DNA from 2 places in the Kitasatospora sp. NPDC057738 genome. Region 1 is predicted to be linked to the other one. Evidence: riboswitches for the same ligand, from Rfam matches in the RefSeq annotation. Region 1 holds a riboswitch; the other holds the start of a gene.
What was found. A riboswitch is a leader RNA that binds a small molecule or an ion and turns the genes downstream of it on or off. The one in region 1 is predicted to bind cobalamin.
Positions count from the first base shown of each region.

Region 2: linked by a shared signal. The riboswitch ahead of ACFVGO_RS20060 (HoxN/HupN/NixA family nickel/cobalt transporter) and the one ahead of ACFVGO_RS27420 (prenyltransferase/squalene oxidase repeat-containing protein) in region 1 are both predicted to bind cobalamin.

Region 1 covers NZ_JBHVJT010000057.1:5,674-13,217, reverse strand. The annotation lists gene ACFVGO_RS27435 (prenyltransferase/squalene oxidase repeat-containing protein) at 1-869, shown strand, start outside; gene ACFVGO_RS27430 (flagellar hook-length control protein FliK) at 899-1,378, shown strand; gene ACFVGO_RS27425 (hypothetical protein) at 1,564-2,928, opposite strand; cobalamin riboswitch at 3,127-3,204, opposite strand; cobalamin riboswitch at 3,288-3,429, shown strand; gene ACFVGO_RS27420 (prenyltransferase/squalene oxidase repeat-containing protein) at 3,610-6,489, shown strand; gene ACFVGO_RS27415 (hypothetical protein) at 6,558-7,544, shown strand, end outside.
Region 2 covers NZ_JBHVJT010000034.1:64,093-71,636, forward strand. The annotation lists gene ACFVGO_RS20045 (AAA family ATPase) at 1-1,346, shown strand, start outside; gene ACFVGO_RS20050 (hypothetical protein) at 1,355-3,028, opposite strand; gene ACFVGO_RS20055 (metalloregulator ArsR/SmtB family transcription factor) at 3,087-3,470, opposite strand; cobalamin riboswitch at 3,553-3,766, shown strand; gene ACFVGO_RS20060 (HoxN/HupN/NixA family nickel/cobalt transporter) at 3,797-4,912, shown strand; gene ACFVGO_RS20065 (aminopeptidase P family protein) at 5,294-6,400, shown strand; gene efp (elongation factor P) at 6,479-7,042, shown strand; gene nusB (transcription antitermination factor NusB) at 7,047-7,484, shown strand.

The DNA.
Region 1 (7,544 bases):
ACCCCGACCAGGGCCTGACCATCGACGCCGTGCTGGCCTTCGCGGCCTCGCACGGCTCCGACGAGGCCGCCGCGAAGGCCACCGCCTGGCTGGCGAAGCCCGAGGTCATCGGCGGCTACCTCGGCGACGGCACCACCGAGGCCTACGCGGGCGCGACGGCCAAGCTGCTGCTCGCCGTCGAGGTGCGCGGCGGGAACGCGGCGTCCTTCGGTGGCGTCGATCTGCCGGCCCGGCTGCGCTCGCTCCAGACCGCCGAGGGCCGCTTCTCGGACCGCTCCCAGTGGGGCGACTACAGCAACGCCTTCGGCCAGTCGCTGGCCCTGATCGCCCTGCACCGCACGCCCGGTGACGCCCCGGCGGCGGCCGTGGACTACCTCGCCAACAGCCAGTGCGCGGACGGCGGCTTCCCCGTCTCCTTCGGCCAGGCGACCTGCACCGGCGACCCGGACGCCACCGCGCTCGCCGTCCAGGCCCTCGCCGCCACCGGCCGCACAGCCAAGGCGAACGCGGGCCTCGGCTGGCTGACCACCCACCAGAACGCCGACGGCGGGTTCGCGGCCGCCGGGGCGACCACGTCCAACGCCAACACCACCGGCCTCGCCACCCAGGCGCTGCTGGCCGGCGGGCGCTTCGGCGCCGGCCTCAAGGGCTGGAGCCGGCTGGTGAAGTTCCAGCAGGGCTGCTCGGCCGACCCTGCCGTGCGCGGTGCGGTCGCCTACGACGCCTCCGGCTTCAACGCGGGCAACGGCGCCCGGGCCACCGCGCAGGCCGTCCTCGGCCTCGCCGGCACCCCGCTCGCCACGCTCTCCGCCGCCGGGGCCCGCCCGGACGCGCCCACCCTGGCCTGCCCGGCCCCGGCCGCGTACTGAACACGCCCGAAACCAGGAGGAGTTCACCGATGAGCGACACCCTCACTCCGGCGCGCCCGGTCCGCCGTACGCTCGGCTCGATCGCCGCGGCCGCCGCCCTCACCGCCGGTCTGCTCGGCGTCTCCGCCGTCCAGGCCCCGCAGGCTCGGGCCGCCGCTTGCGGCGGGACCACCGGCGTCACGGTCGTGGTCGACTTCACCGCTGTCGGCGGCGGCATCCAGACCGGCTGTGCGCTCGGCGACCCGGCCAGCGGCCTGGCCGCGCTGACCGGCGCCGGATTCAGCTACGCCTTCCACCCGCGCTTCCCGGGTTTCGTCTGCACCGTCAACAGCCTGCCGACAACCTGCACCAACCCCACCGGCAGCGCCTACTGGTCGTACTGGCACGCCCAGCACGGCGGCCCCTGGTCGTACAGCGGCCTCGGCGCGGGCAGCTACAACCCGGCCCCCGGCGACGTCGAGGGCTGGTCCTTCGGCGCCGGCGCCCAACCCGGCATCACCGCTCCCTGACCCGCCTGCCCGTACACGTCGACGCCCCGGCCTCCCCGACGAGGGAGGCCGGGGCACAGGGGTCGGGCGTGAGGTGCCCGCCGGCGCCGGACGAGGTGGTCGTGCAGCAGTACGCTGCCGACCGCCGCAGCCGAGCACGCACGGCCGCCGCGGGACTGCCGCCGCGGCTTCGCCCTGTCGGTTGATCAGCTGCCGTAGCTCAGCGAGACGGTGTCGCCGAGGTGGACGGTGGTGGCCCGGGTGGCGGCGGTGGCGGTGGCGCCGTCCAGGCCGACCTGCCAGGTGGAGGAGCCGCTGTTCGCGGTGCCGTTGAGCGCGGTGACGGTGCCGCCGCCGGTGGACGGGGTGACGGAGGTGACGCAGCCGCTCGGAGTGGCGGTGGCCGCCGCGTCGAGGACGTCGCCGAGGGTCGTGGTGGTGCCGGTGGGGGTGAGGGTGACGGCGCAGACCTTGAGGTTGCTGGTGCCGTCGTCGACGACCAGTGCGAGCCGGGCGGCCGTACCCGCGGTGAAGCCGGTGGTGGCGGCCCAGGCGGGTTCGCCCGCGGTGGTCGGCGCCGGCGGGGTGGCGGTGAACCCGGCGCCGGCGACGGCGCGCAGGCCGTCGACGGAGGCGTACGGGGACGGGGAGGTGTCGGTGGGCAGGTACTTGAAGCCGCCACCGGGCTTGAACTGCTGGGCGACGAGGAAGTCGACCGGGGTCTTGCCGGTGCCGCTGGTGAAGTCGGTGCCCTGGGGGTTGATGCCGCAGGCGTTGAGGCCGGACACGGCCCAGCCGTTGGAGTCGGTGTTGACGCCGAACATGGCGTTGAAGGCGCCGGAGGAGGCGAGCTTGCCCTTGAGGAAGTTCTTCGCGGCCACGATCGCGGCGTCGGTGCCCGGGACGCCGCCGACACACAGGGAGGCCATGGCGGCACCGGTCATGTCGATGTCGCTGCCCTGGGCGAGCGCGGTCGGGTCGCCGGCGGCCTTGCTGTAGTTCCAGCCGCCGTCGTTGTGCTGGTTGGCGCGCACGGTCGCGACCGAGGCGTTCAGCAGGGACTGCGGGACGCGTTGTCCGCCGCTCCGGGTCTTGGCGCCGCCGAGGGCGAGCAGGCCGAAGACGGTCCCGTTGAAGTTCGCGGACGGGCCGTAGTAGCCGGGTTCGGCGGTCTGCCAGTAGGCGGCGAGGTCGGCCACGAGGTTGCGGCCCGGGCCGATCCGCGCGGGGTCGATGCCGGCCGCGTAGGAGTTGAGGATGCCACGCTCGTAGTCGGTGACGACCGGCGAGGTGCTCGGCCAACTGCTCGCGGCGAGCTGGTTGCGGTAGACCAGGCGCGCGTTCTTGCTCGTGTCACCGCCAGGGGCGACATCGGCCGCGGCGGTGCCGGCGGCGGCGAGCGCGCTGAAGGCCCACTCGTTGGAGAGCCCGCCGCCGGTGACGTAACTGCCGTCGGCGGCCTGGAGGGACTTGAGGTACGTGACGCCGGTGGTCCTGGAGGTGGCTATCTGGCTCGGCGAGGCGGTGGCGTGCGCAGGGACGGCCGACATCAGGAGGGCGCAGGCGGCCATCGAGACGGTCGCCGCGGAAGCGAGGCGTGAGGAGACGAAGCGCGAGTGCGCGGGAACGGACACGGAACGGGCTCCTTGGGGTGACGGGCGCGCCGGTCCTGCCCCGGGACCCCAGCGCTCGTCCGAGAGCGCGGTGGTACGGGGCGGCGGCCGCCCGGATCGCGTGGGCGGGCTGGTGCTGGTGCTGCACGACCGCGCGGGCATTCGGGCTCGGGGCCGGTGCAACCACCGCCCCACACCGCTGCGCGTCAGCTCCGGATTCGCACCGGATTCCCCCGCTCGGCCACCGCGGACGTTACCGCACCCGTGAACGGATCTACGAGGTGGCGAAAGTGACATGACGACTCGTTGACGACGACTCCGAGCACATGGTGTGATGAACCGCTTTTTAGTCCTCGGCAGTCAGGGGAAGCCGGTCCGATTCCGGCGCTGACCCGCAACCGTAGACCCGCCCGCAAGGGCCGGTGAGCCGGAATGCCTGCGCCGGGGCCTTGTTCATGAGTACATGCGTCGTCGTGGACTACGACGCGGTCGCGACGGCGCCCCGTGCCGGGGAGAGCCGTCGGCTGCGCCGTGGGACCCCGACGACCGATCGGGGAGTCGCCGGTGAGGGTCAGCAGCAGTCCTACGCGTCACAGAAGCAGAGAACTGGGCTCGCTTCTGATCACCACGGCCGTCGCAGTGGCCGCGGGAGGAACCGTCCTGCTGGGCCACCCCGGCTCCGCGGCAGCCGATCCGATCGAGCAGTGCACGGCGACGACGGGCGCGATCGTCGCCGTCGACTTCAGCCACTGGGGCGGCGGGGTCGTCCGGGGCTGTGACGCCCACCCGACGACGGGGATGAACCTGCTGCACAACGCGGGATTCACCACGACCGGCACCGAGCGCGACGGGCCCGCCTTCATCTGCCGACTCGGCACCGGGACCTTCAACGGCGGTGTCCAGTACCCGACTCCGGCCGAGGAGCCGTGCGTCAACACCCCGCAGGCCACCGCGTACTGGTCGTACTGGATCGCCGCACCCGGCCAACAGACCTGGTCCTACAGCCGGTTCGGCGCCGGCACGCAGCAGCCCAAGCCCGGCGAGGTCGAGGCCTGGGTGTACGGCGGCACCGACATCGGGGGCACCAGCGGGGCGCCGGACTTCACCCCGGACTCGGTCCGCGCGAAGAACGGTGGCTCCTCGGCGTCCCCTTCGCCTTCCTCGTCCCCCTCCGCGAGCGCCTCGCCGTCCGCCACGTCCCCGGGGACGCCGAGCCCCACCGGCACGCCGTCCCCCATCGGTGATCCGGCCGCCGCGGCCGCCTGGCTGGCCGGTCAGCTCGTCGGCGGCGACCACATGGAGAACTGGGCCGCCCCGGGGCCGGACTACCCCCGGACCGCCCTCACCGCCGTCGCACTCGCCGCCGCCGGAACGCAGGACCCGGCACTGCGCAAGGTGGTCGGCTTCCTCGCCGACCACATCGATGCCTTCCTGTACCCCGACGGCCCCGCCGGCGCACCCGACACCAGAGCCGCCGCCCTGCTGGCCCTCGTCGCCGAGAGCACCGGCCGCGACCCCCGCACCTTCGGCGGGCGGGACCCGCTTGCCGCGCTCACCGACCACGTCTGCACGGCAGCCGGGGAGAACGGGAAGTGCACCGCCGCCGGGGACTTCCTCGGCGCGGCCTCGCCCTGGGTCCAGTCCCTCGGGGTCATCGCGCTCCAGCGCGCCGGCATCACCCCACCCGCCCCGGCACTCGCCCGGTTCACGGTCCTCCAGTGCGACGACGGCGGCATGGCCGGCTCGATGATCGTCGCGGGTGACCACTGCGAGTCCGACCCGCTCACCACCGCGATCGCCGTCCTCGCCCTGCGCACGGCCCCCGGCTACGAGGCGGCCGCCGAGAAGGCCGCCGACCGGCTCGCGGCGAGCCAGCAGCCCGACGGCTCCCTCCTTCCCTACGCCGGCGCCCCCGGCGACACCACCAGCACCGCGAGCGCCGCCCAGGCCTTCCGGGCCACCGGCCAGGGCGCCCGACAGGCCGCCGCCACCGCCTGGCTCGCCGCCCGGCAGGGCAAGGACGGCGGCTTCGGCCCCGACGAGTCGACCACCGACCCGGACGCCGCCGCCACCGAACAGGCCATCCTGGCCCTGACCGGCACCGACCTCACCAGCGTCCGGCACAACCCGGACGGCGCCACCACCCCGCCGACCACGCCGACCACCACGCCCCCGACCACGCCCGCCGGGAGGAAGCCCGACGCCGCGAAGGGGAGCGCCTACCTCACCGACCCGGCCCGGCTGATCGACGGTCACTACTACGAGGGGTTCCCGGCCTTCGCCGACTTCGGCCTGACCATCGACGGCGCCTACGCCCTGGCCGCCACCGGCACCGACGACGCCGCGCTGCGCCGGATCGTCGACTTCCTGGACCAGCAGGGCAAGGACGCGAGCGAGCGCACCGTCAACGACTGGACGGCCATCGGCACCGAGTACGCCGGCGGCGGGTCCATCGGCAAGGAGGCGCTGCTCGCCGAGGTCGTGGGCCGCGACCCGCGCGCCTTCGGCGGCCGCGACCTGATCGCCGCCCTCGCCGCGATGGTGTGCACCAAGGCCGACGCGAACACCGGCTGCGCCGCCCCCGGCAACTACGTCTACGCGACCTCGGTGTTCTCCCAGGCGCTCGCCGTCATGGCCCAGCTCCGGGCCGGCGACGCCGCCGGCGCAGCCCCTGCGATCGCCTACCTGAAGGGCCTGCAGCACCCGGACGGCTCCTGGCCGAGCCTGATCCCGGCCACCGGCGACTCGGATGTGGACAGTACGGCGATGGCCGTCATGGCCCTGGCCCTGGTTCCGGGCGACGAGGCGGCGCAGGCGGTCGACAGGGGGACCACCTGGCTGGCCGCGCGGCAGCTCCCCGACGGCGGATTCCCCGGCGCGGCCGGAGACTCCACCAACTCGGCCGCGCTCGCGATCCAGGGCATGACGCTCCGTCGGTCGATCCACGGTGCACAGATCGCCAAGGCGCTCGACTTCCTCGCCGGGCAGCAGAACGGCGACGGCGGGTTCAACGTCGCCTCGGGCGGCCAGCAGGGCTCGGACGTCCGTGCCTCCACACAGGTGCTCGGCGGCGCCACCGGGATCTCCTTCGGCACGCTGAGCCGCAACCTCGGGGGTACGCCGACGCCGACTCCCACGGGGACGCCGACCGGAACGCCCACGGGGACTCCCACGGGGACACCGACCGGCACGCCCACGGGCACCGCGACCGCGACCGGTACGCCGACCCCGACGGGCACCGGCACGCGGACCGCGACGACGTCCCCGACCTCCGTCGCGCCCGGTCCCGGTGACGGCTCGACCACCCGTCCGTCCGACGCCCCGCTCGCCGGTGGCCCGGTCGGCGGTGGTGTTCCCATCAGTGCCGGTGCCGGGCGGTCCGGTACCGGCGGCCTTGCGGCCACGGGGAGCGAAGCACTCGCACTGACGGGGGCCGCCGGTCTGCTGACCGTGCTCGGCGCCGCGGCCGTCCTGGCCGCCCGCCGTCGCACCGCCTCGGGCCCGGGGCGTCACCGGTGATCCGGCGCTTCGGCCGGCTGCCGGGCGCAGCCGCCACGACGCTGGCCGTCGCGTTCGGGGGTGTTGCCGTGGGCACCGCCCCGGCGTCCGCGGCGCCGCTGCCGATGGACCAGTGCACCACCACCTCCGGTGTCGTGCTCGCCGTGGACTTCAGCAAGTGGGGCGGGCCGCTGCTGCGCTCCTGCGGCACCACTCCCACCACCGGTTACACCCTGCTCAACCAGGGCGGCTGGAAGACCACCGGCACCGGCCACGACGGCCCGGCCTTCATCTGCCGGATCGGCTACAGCGGGTTCCAGGGCGGCAAGCAGTACCCGACCCCGGACCAGGAGAAGTGCGTCCTGACGCCCCCGGCCACCGCCTACTGGTCGTACTGGCACGCCGACCCGGGCCAGAACACCTGGTCGTACAGCCAGCTCGGCGCGATGCTCTACCAGCCGAAGCCGGGCAGCGTCGACCTGTGGATCTTCGGCGGCACCGACATCGAGGGCACCGAGGGCCGCCCGACCTTCTCGCCCGACAGTGTCCGGGCGCGCGACTCCAGCCCCGGTGGGCAGCCGGCCGACCCGGGTCAGGGCACCGCGGGCGGCTCCGGCGGTGCCTCGGGCGGTTCCGGCAGCGGGTCGACGAGTGGCGGTGCCGGGACGACCGGCGGCAGCGGTTCCGGCAGCGGCTCCGGCGGGTCCACCGGCACGACCGGTGGCTCCGGTACCGGTCGGGCCCCGGCTCCCACCAAGCCCCCGGCGGGCGGAGCCCGTCCGCCCGCGCCCGGCACGCCCCCCGGCACGGCCGGCACCCCCGAGGACGGCATCACCCCGCCGGGTGCGCCCGAGTCGACGCCGGTGCCCGCGACACCGGTACCGGTCGAGCCGCCCACCGCGCTGCCCACGGACACGCCGAGCGACCGGCCGACGGAGCAGTCCGCCGTGGCCGCGCCGACGCCCGCCCCCGCCGTACCCGGCGGAGTGGTGAACGCCGACCCGGTGGCCGACGCCCCGCACGACTCCGGCTCGATGGTCCCCGCCGTGGTCGCGGTCGTCCTCGTCGTGGTGCTC
Region 2 (7,544 bases), on a different contig from region 1:
ACGGGGAACTGGCGGAACTGGTCGAGCTGTGCGGCGGGCTGCCGCTCGCGCTGAACGCGGTCGGGAGCCAGCTGCTGGACCGGGACCACCTGCCGGTCGGCCGGGTGGTGGCCGAACTGCACGACCGGGAGGGCAGGTTGGCGATGCTGGAGGACGAGGAGAGCGATCTCGGCGCGACCTACGACCTGGTCTACGAGCGGCTGTCGGCGCCGGGCCGGGCGCTCTACCACCTGATCGGCGTGCACCCCGGCCCCTTCGTCTCCGCCGAACTGGCGCGTGCGGTCGGCGTCGAGCGGGCCGGGCAGGCGATCGGGGAGCTGCGGGGCGTCCACGTGCTGGACGAGGTGCTGGACGGCGACCGCGAGGACCGCTTCCGGGCCCACGACGTGGTGCGGCTGCACGCCTACGGCCGGACCCGGGAACTGGCCGACCGCGGGGAACTCCTCGCCGCCGTCGTGGCGTACTACCGGGGCCGGGCCTCGGTCGCCGACCGCGCGATGGCCGGGAGCAGGCTGCGCCTGCAGGACCCGAGCGGCGACGAGCTGCCCGGCTTCGCCTCCGACACCGCGGCCCTGGAGTGGCTGTACGCGGAACGGGCCAACTTCCGCGCGGTGGTGGAGGAGGCGGCCCGGCAGGGGTGGCACGGCGAGGTGTGGCGGCTGTGCGAGTCGCTCTGGCTGCTGTACCACGACCGCAGGCTCTACCAGGACTGGATCGCCACCCACCGGCTCGGCATCGAGTCGGCCCAGTGGGACAACCAGCCGGCCGCCGTGGTCCGGATGCGCAACCAGCTCGCCCGGGCCCACTTCGACCGCAAGGAATACCGGCTCGCCGCCGAGCAGTTGGCGCTCGCCGCGGAGCAGGTCGCGCTGGTGACCGACCGTCGGGTGGTGGGGGTGCTCCACGAGACGGACGGTCTGCTCTGCCTGGCCGACGGCCGTCCGGGCGACGCGGTGCGGCGGTTCACGCTGGCTCTGGCGGCGAACCGGGGCGACGAGCACGGCGAGATCGTCCAGAGCTACAACCTGGCGCAGGCGCTGATCGCCGACGGCCGCGCGCAGGAGGCGCTGGCCCGGCTGGCCGAGGCCACCGCGCAGGCCGAGCGGACGCGGGACGAGGACATGCTGATGAAGCTGCCGCTGGTCCGCGCCCGGGCCCACCGGGCGCTCGGGCAGCCGGAGCTCGCCGCCGTCCACGCGGGCGACTGCGCCCGGCGGGCCGAGGAGCGCGGCCAGTACGCGAAGGAGGCGCAGGCCCACACCCTGCTGCTCGCCCTCGCCGAGGAACTGGACGACGCGGAGCTCGCGGAGCGCAGCCGGGCGCGGCTGCGGGAGCTGCCGGAGTAGCGCCCTTCTCAGGGGCCGGTACGGAAGGACACCCGGGTGCGGTGCTCGCCGGTGCGGACGGTGAGGCCGTGCCGGGGGAGGCCGGCCGGGTCGCCGCCGTCGGCGAGCCAGCAGGCCACGGCGGAGCCGAGCAGCAGCGGGTCGACGGTGGGGTCGGGGCAGGTCCAGTCCGGTTCGGCGCGGGCCTCCAGCAGCAGGCCGGCGCGCAGTCGGAGCAGGTGGCGGGCCGGGCCGAGGGCGGCCACCGCGACGGCGAGGCCGGGGAGTTCGGCGGCGGAGTCGGCGAGCCAGCGGGCGGCGGGGCGTTCGGCGTGCACCTCGGTGCGGGCCAGGACCTCGGCGGTGTAGCGCAGGGCGTCGCCCGGGTGCTCGTCGGTGAGGGCGTGGAAGCCGCGCGGGGCGTGGTCGGGCGGGTCGAAGGGGTAGCGCCGCAGGCTGACCTCGGTGCCCTCGCTCCGGCCCTCGACGTCGTAGGCGGTGGGCCGGTCGACGGTGCCCGGGCACGGGGCCGGCCTGGGGTAGGGCGGCAGGGCCGGTTCGTCCCCGGGCTCGTCCAGCCCGGCCAGGAAGGAGTGCAGCAGCGGGCGCAGCAGCCGGGCGGATTCGCCGCGGTGGGCGAGCGAGCGGTCGGTGATCGCGCTCAGGTCGGCCGGGTCCCGGGCGAGGGCCTGTTCGACCTGGGCGGCGAGGTCCCCGTCCGGGTCGAGGACGGGCGCTGCCTGGCCGAAGGCGTAGCCGGGGGAGCGGGGGTCGAGTTCGGCGGCGCCGGTGGCGACGAGCAGGGTGCGGTGGTTCAGGGCGGCGCCGTAGACGGTGACCGAGCCGTGGTCGCCGATCACGCAGTCGGCGGCGACGAGCGCGGCCTGCCAGCCCTGGTGGGGCGGGATCAGGCGCAGGCCCATCCGGCGGGCGTCGTCGAGCAGCGCCTCGGGGTCGTGGCGGCTCCACACGTTGGGGTGCAGGACGACGGCGACCGTGTACTCGTCGGCGGGGAGCCGGCGGACCAGCCGCCGGGGGAGGTCCGGGCGGCGGCCGAACAAGGAGTGCTCGCTCCAGGTGGAGCTGACGACGACGAGCCGTCGGCCGCCGGTGGCGCCGAGTGCGGCGCGGTAGCCGTCGCGGGAGCGCCGGCTGCCGAGCATCCGGTCGAAGCAGGGGTCGCCGACCACCCGGGCGACGTCCAGCGCCTCGGGGCAGGAGACCCGCAGCCGGTCCAGCTGCTCGGGGTGGGAGAGGCCGAGGACGTCCACGAACACCCGTCCGCGGTGGGTGAGTTCGTTGCGGGACAGACCGGCGGCGGTGACCGTGTCGCCGGTGGACTCGGTGACCAGCCGGTTGTAGCCGACGCCGTGCGGGAGGACGACGAGGCGGGCGTCCAGCCGGTGCATGGAGGAGTGGACGGCGCAGGCGACGGCCAGGTCGAAGCGGCGGCTGACGGCGTCCTCCCAGTCCAGCACGGTGAAGCCGGGCAGGCCGTGCAGGTACTCGTCCAGGGCGCGGTCGGCGAAGGCGGAGCCGGGGTTGACGGTGAAGTACCGGTCGATGCCGTCCGGGTTCAGCAGGGTCAGGACGTCCAGGACCCGGGTGGCCGAGGTGAGGGTGCGGGCGACCGCCAGCACGCGGGCCCTGACCGGTCGGGTGTTCCACCGGTCGGCGGGCCAGGCGTGGGGGCGGGACGGCACGTCATGATCGTACTCATCCGCTCCGGCCGCGGCGCGGTTCCGGGGCCGGGCCAGTGGGTCAGCCCGTGGCCGCGGTGGGCTCGTGGTGTTCACCGGCGGCGCACTCGTCGAGGAGGGGGCGCATGGCCTCGTCCACGAGCTGGTAGCGCACCACGCGCCCGTCCCGGTCGCCGGTGACCACGCCGGCCGTGCGGAGCAGCCGCAGGGCCTGGGAGACGGCGGGGTCGCGCATGCCGGTGGCGACCGCGAGGTCGGTGACGGCGAGCGGCCCGGCCCGGTGGAGGGCGAGCAGCAGGGCGAGCCGGCCGGGGTCGGCGAGCAGGGAGAACCGCTCGGCCCAGGACCGGACGTGGGCCGGGTCGCCGATCGCGGCGATGGCCTCGCAGACCCGGTGCCCGTCGATGGTGCGGTGGCCCGCGCGGTCGGCCGGTACGAGATGCATGCGGACATTCTCGCAGGCGGCGGTCTGTGATCCTGGACACCTGCGCAGGTGCGCAACCTTGCACGGGTCGGGGCGTGACCCCTACGGTGTTCCCCGCCGTGGTGCTCGGGAAGACCGGTGACGGACCCTCAGGGGTCCCAGCCCGGAGCGGCCCTCGCCACTGTGATCGGGTCGTTCCTCCGTCCGCGGAGGAACGTCGTCCGTACCCATGGAGCCACTGGGCGCCTCGTGCGCTTGGGAAGGCGGGTGCGGGTGTCCCGTCAGCCAGGAGACCGGCCACGGCATCTCACGAGGTTTTCCACGAGGTGCTGGAGCGTGATCCGCAGATGACCCTGCCCGAAACCGTTGCCGCCGGGGCCGAACCGGCCCCCTCCGCGCTGCCCAGCTTCCAGTGGCGGCGCGAGGACACCGTCCGTACCGCCGGGCTGATGGCGGTGATCGTGGCCATGCACGTGGTGGCCTTCGGCACGCTGATCTTCCTGGTCGCACCCGAGAAGTACGCGGTCGGTACCCAGGTCTTCGGGGTGGGCCTGGGTATCACCGCGTACACCCTCGGGATGCGGCACGCCTTCGACGCCGACCACATCGCGGTGATCGACAACACCACCAGAAAGCTGATGGCGGACGGCAAGCGGCCGGTCTCGGTGGGCTTCTGGTTCGCCCTCGGGCACTCCTCGATGGTGGTGCTGATGGCCGCCCTGGTGGCGGGCGGCGCGCAGCTGGCGAACACCCTGATGGACGACGAGTCGGCCACCCACAAGTGGCTCGGCGTGATCGGGACGACCACCTCCGGCGTGTTCCTCTACCTGATCGGCGCGCTCAACCTGGCGGCGCTGCTCGGCATCCTCAGGGTGTTCCGCTCGATGCGGGCCGGGAAGTTCGACGAGAAGGAGCTGGAGGCGCACCTCGACTCGCGCGGCTTCATGGCCCGGGTGCTGAACCGGGCGACCCGTTCGATCACCCGGCCCGGGCAGATGTTCCCGGTGGGCATGGTGCTGGGGCTGGGCTTCGACACCGCGACCGAGGTCACCCTGATGGTGATGGCCGGCTCGGGCGCCGCCTCCGGGCTGCCCTGGTACGCGATCGTCTGCCTGCCGCTGCTGTTCGCGGCCGGGATGAGCCTGTTCGACACCCTGGACGGGACGTTCATGAACTTCGCGTACCAGTGGGCCTTCGCCAACCCGGTGCGGAAGGTGTACTACAACCTGACCATCACCGGTCTGTCGATCGCGGTGGCCTTCGTCATCGGCACCATCGAGCTGGTCGGGGTGCTGCACGAGAAGCTCGATCTGACCGACCCGGTCACCGGCTTCATCGCCGACATCTCACTGGACAACGTCGGCTACGCCATCGCCGGGCTGTTCGTGGTCGTCTGGGCGATCGCGATCGGGTACTGGAAGCTCGCCGGGGTCGAGAAGCGCTGGGCGCCCGAGGGCTCCTGAGCCATCCGGCCGCGAGCAGCGGCCTGCCCGCGCACGCCGGAACGGCGCCTCCCCGCGGTGGGGAGGCGCCGTGCGCGTTCCGGGGGGCCTGGTGCGCCCCGGGCCGGCGCTCCTCACGGAAGTCGACGTGCCGGCCGGCGACCGGGTCGCACTCGCACAGGACCGGAAGTGACATATCCGTGACGGAGCGTAGCGGCCGGTAGGAGTCCGAGGGGCCGCCGGGGGTGCGGGGCCCCCTCGGCGGCACGCTGCGTGGGGGGCGGGGTGAGGGCCCGAGGGGGACGGTGCCGCGGTCGCGCAGGGGGGCGCGCAAGGGGTATTGGGGGTTCTGCCGGGGGTGCTCGGCGGGCGCTTCGGGCCGGGGGTTCGTAGGCTCGACGCATGGCGGATGCGTACGCGGGGCGGCGGGAGCGGGTGAGGGAGCACTGCAGTGCGGCCGGGGCCGATGCTGCGCTGATCACCCGCGCGGCGAACGTGCGGTACCTGACGGGCTGCGCGCCCTGCGGGGCGAGCCTGCTGCTGACCAGGGAGCGGGCGCTGCTCGCGCTGCCGGACGACCTGCCGCCGGACGACTCCGGGGAGCACCTGATCGCCCCGGACGTCACCCGGCTGCCGGTGGCGGCCGGGTCGGACTCCGCGCTGGCCGTCGCGGCCGTCGCCGCGCGGTCCGGGGTGTCGGGACTGGCGGTGGAGGAGCACGACCTGACCGTCACCCGGCACCGGGCGGTGGGGGGCCTGACCGAGGGGGCCCGGCTGGTGGACCTCGCCCAGACGGTCGAGCGGCTGCGGGTGGTCAAGGACGAGCACGAGATCGCCGACCTGCGGATCGCCGCCGAGATCGCCGACCAGGCGCTGGGCGAGCTGCTGGAGTCGATCCTGGTCGGCCGCACCGAGCGGCACCTGGCGATGGAGCTGGAGCGCCGGATGATCGACCACGGCGCCGACCGGGCCGCCTTCCCGGTCTCGGTCGGCACCGGCAGCCACTCCGGCCAGGCCGCCCACCAGCCCACCGACCGCCGGGTGGAGGAGGGCGACTTCCTGACCGTGGTGATGGGCGCCCAGTACCGCGGCTACGGCGTCTCCACCGCCCGCACCTTCGTGATCGGCGCGGCCCCCGCGCCCTGGCAGGTGGAGCTGCACCGGCTGGTCTTCCGGGCCCAGCGGGCCGGGCGGGAGGCGCTCGGACCGGGCGTGGAGCAGTGCGTGCCCGACCGGGCCGCCCGGCAGGTCCTGGAGGCGGCCGGCCACACCGAGGCCTCCCCGCACCCGGTGGGCCACGGCGTCGGGCTGGAGATCCGGGAGGCGCCGCGCCTCGGTCCGTCGGACATGGGTAAACTGGACAGCCGCGTGCCGGTCACCGTCGGTCCGGGGGTCCACCTCCCGGGCAGGGGCGGCGTCCGGATCGAGGACACGCTCGTCGTGCGCCCCCTCGAAGAGGGCGGGCCCGAGCTGCTCACCATCACCACCAAGGAGCTCCTCGCCCTGTGACCGCGGCCCCCCGGGGGCCGTGGGAGGCAGGACGCAATCCCTTGGTTCCTTGACAGCTATACAGGAGTTAGTGCGCCCGTGGCTTCCACGAACGATCTCAAGAACGGCATGGTCCTCAAGCTGGAGGGCGGCAAGCTCTGGTCCGTCGTCGAGTTCCAGCACGTCAAGCCCGGCAAGGGCCCGGCCTTCGTGCGTACCAAGCTCAAGGAGGTCCTGACCGGCAAGGTCGTCGACAAGACCTTCAACGCGGGCACCAAGGTCGAGACCGCCAACGTCGACAAGCGCGGCATGCAGTTCTCGTACAAGGACGGCGAGAACTTCGTGTTCATGGACATGGACACCTACGACCAGCTGACCATCGAGCCGTCGGTCGTCGGCGACGCCGCCAAGTACCTGCTGGAGGGCTTCGAGGCCCTCGTCGCGCAGAACGAGGGCTCGGTCCTCTACATCGAGCTCCCGGCCGCGGTCGAGCTGACCATCGCCGAGACCGAGCCGGGCGTCCAGGGCGACCGCTCCACCGGTGGCACCAAGCCGGCCACCCTGGAGACCGGCGCCGAGATCCAGGTGCCGCTCTTCGTCACCAAGGGTGAGAAGGTCAAGGTCGACACCCGCGACGGCAGCTACCTCGGCCGGGTGAAGTAAGTCCGTGTCGGCCGCACGCAGCAAGGCCCGCACCAGGGCCTTCCAGATCCTCTTCGAGGCCGACCACCGCGGGGTCGACCCGCAGCAGGTCCTCGCCGACTGGGTGGCCCGCGCCCGCGAGCCCAGGCCCGACGAGGGCACCCCGCAGGTCGGTGAGTACACCATGGAGCTCATCGAGGGGTACGTCCAGCACGCTCGTCGCATCGACGACCTGATCGAGCAGTACTCCGTCGGCTGGTCGCTCGACCGGATGCCGATCGTGGACCGCAACGTCCTGCGGCTCGGTGCCTACGAGCTGATCTGGGAGGACGGCGTCCCGGACGCCGTCGTCCTGGACGAGGCCGTCGAGATCGCCAAGGAGTTCTCCACGGACGACTCCCCGGCCTTCGTCAACGGCATGCTCGCCCGCTTCCTGGAGCTGAAGCCGAGCATCCGCCGGTAGACAGGTGGACGTCGTGGACGGCCGTCGGACCCGAACAGGTGTCCGGCGGCCGTTCCGCGT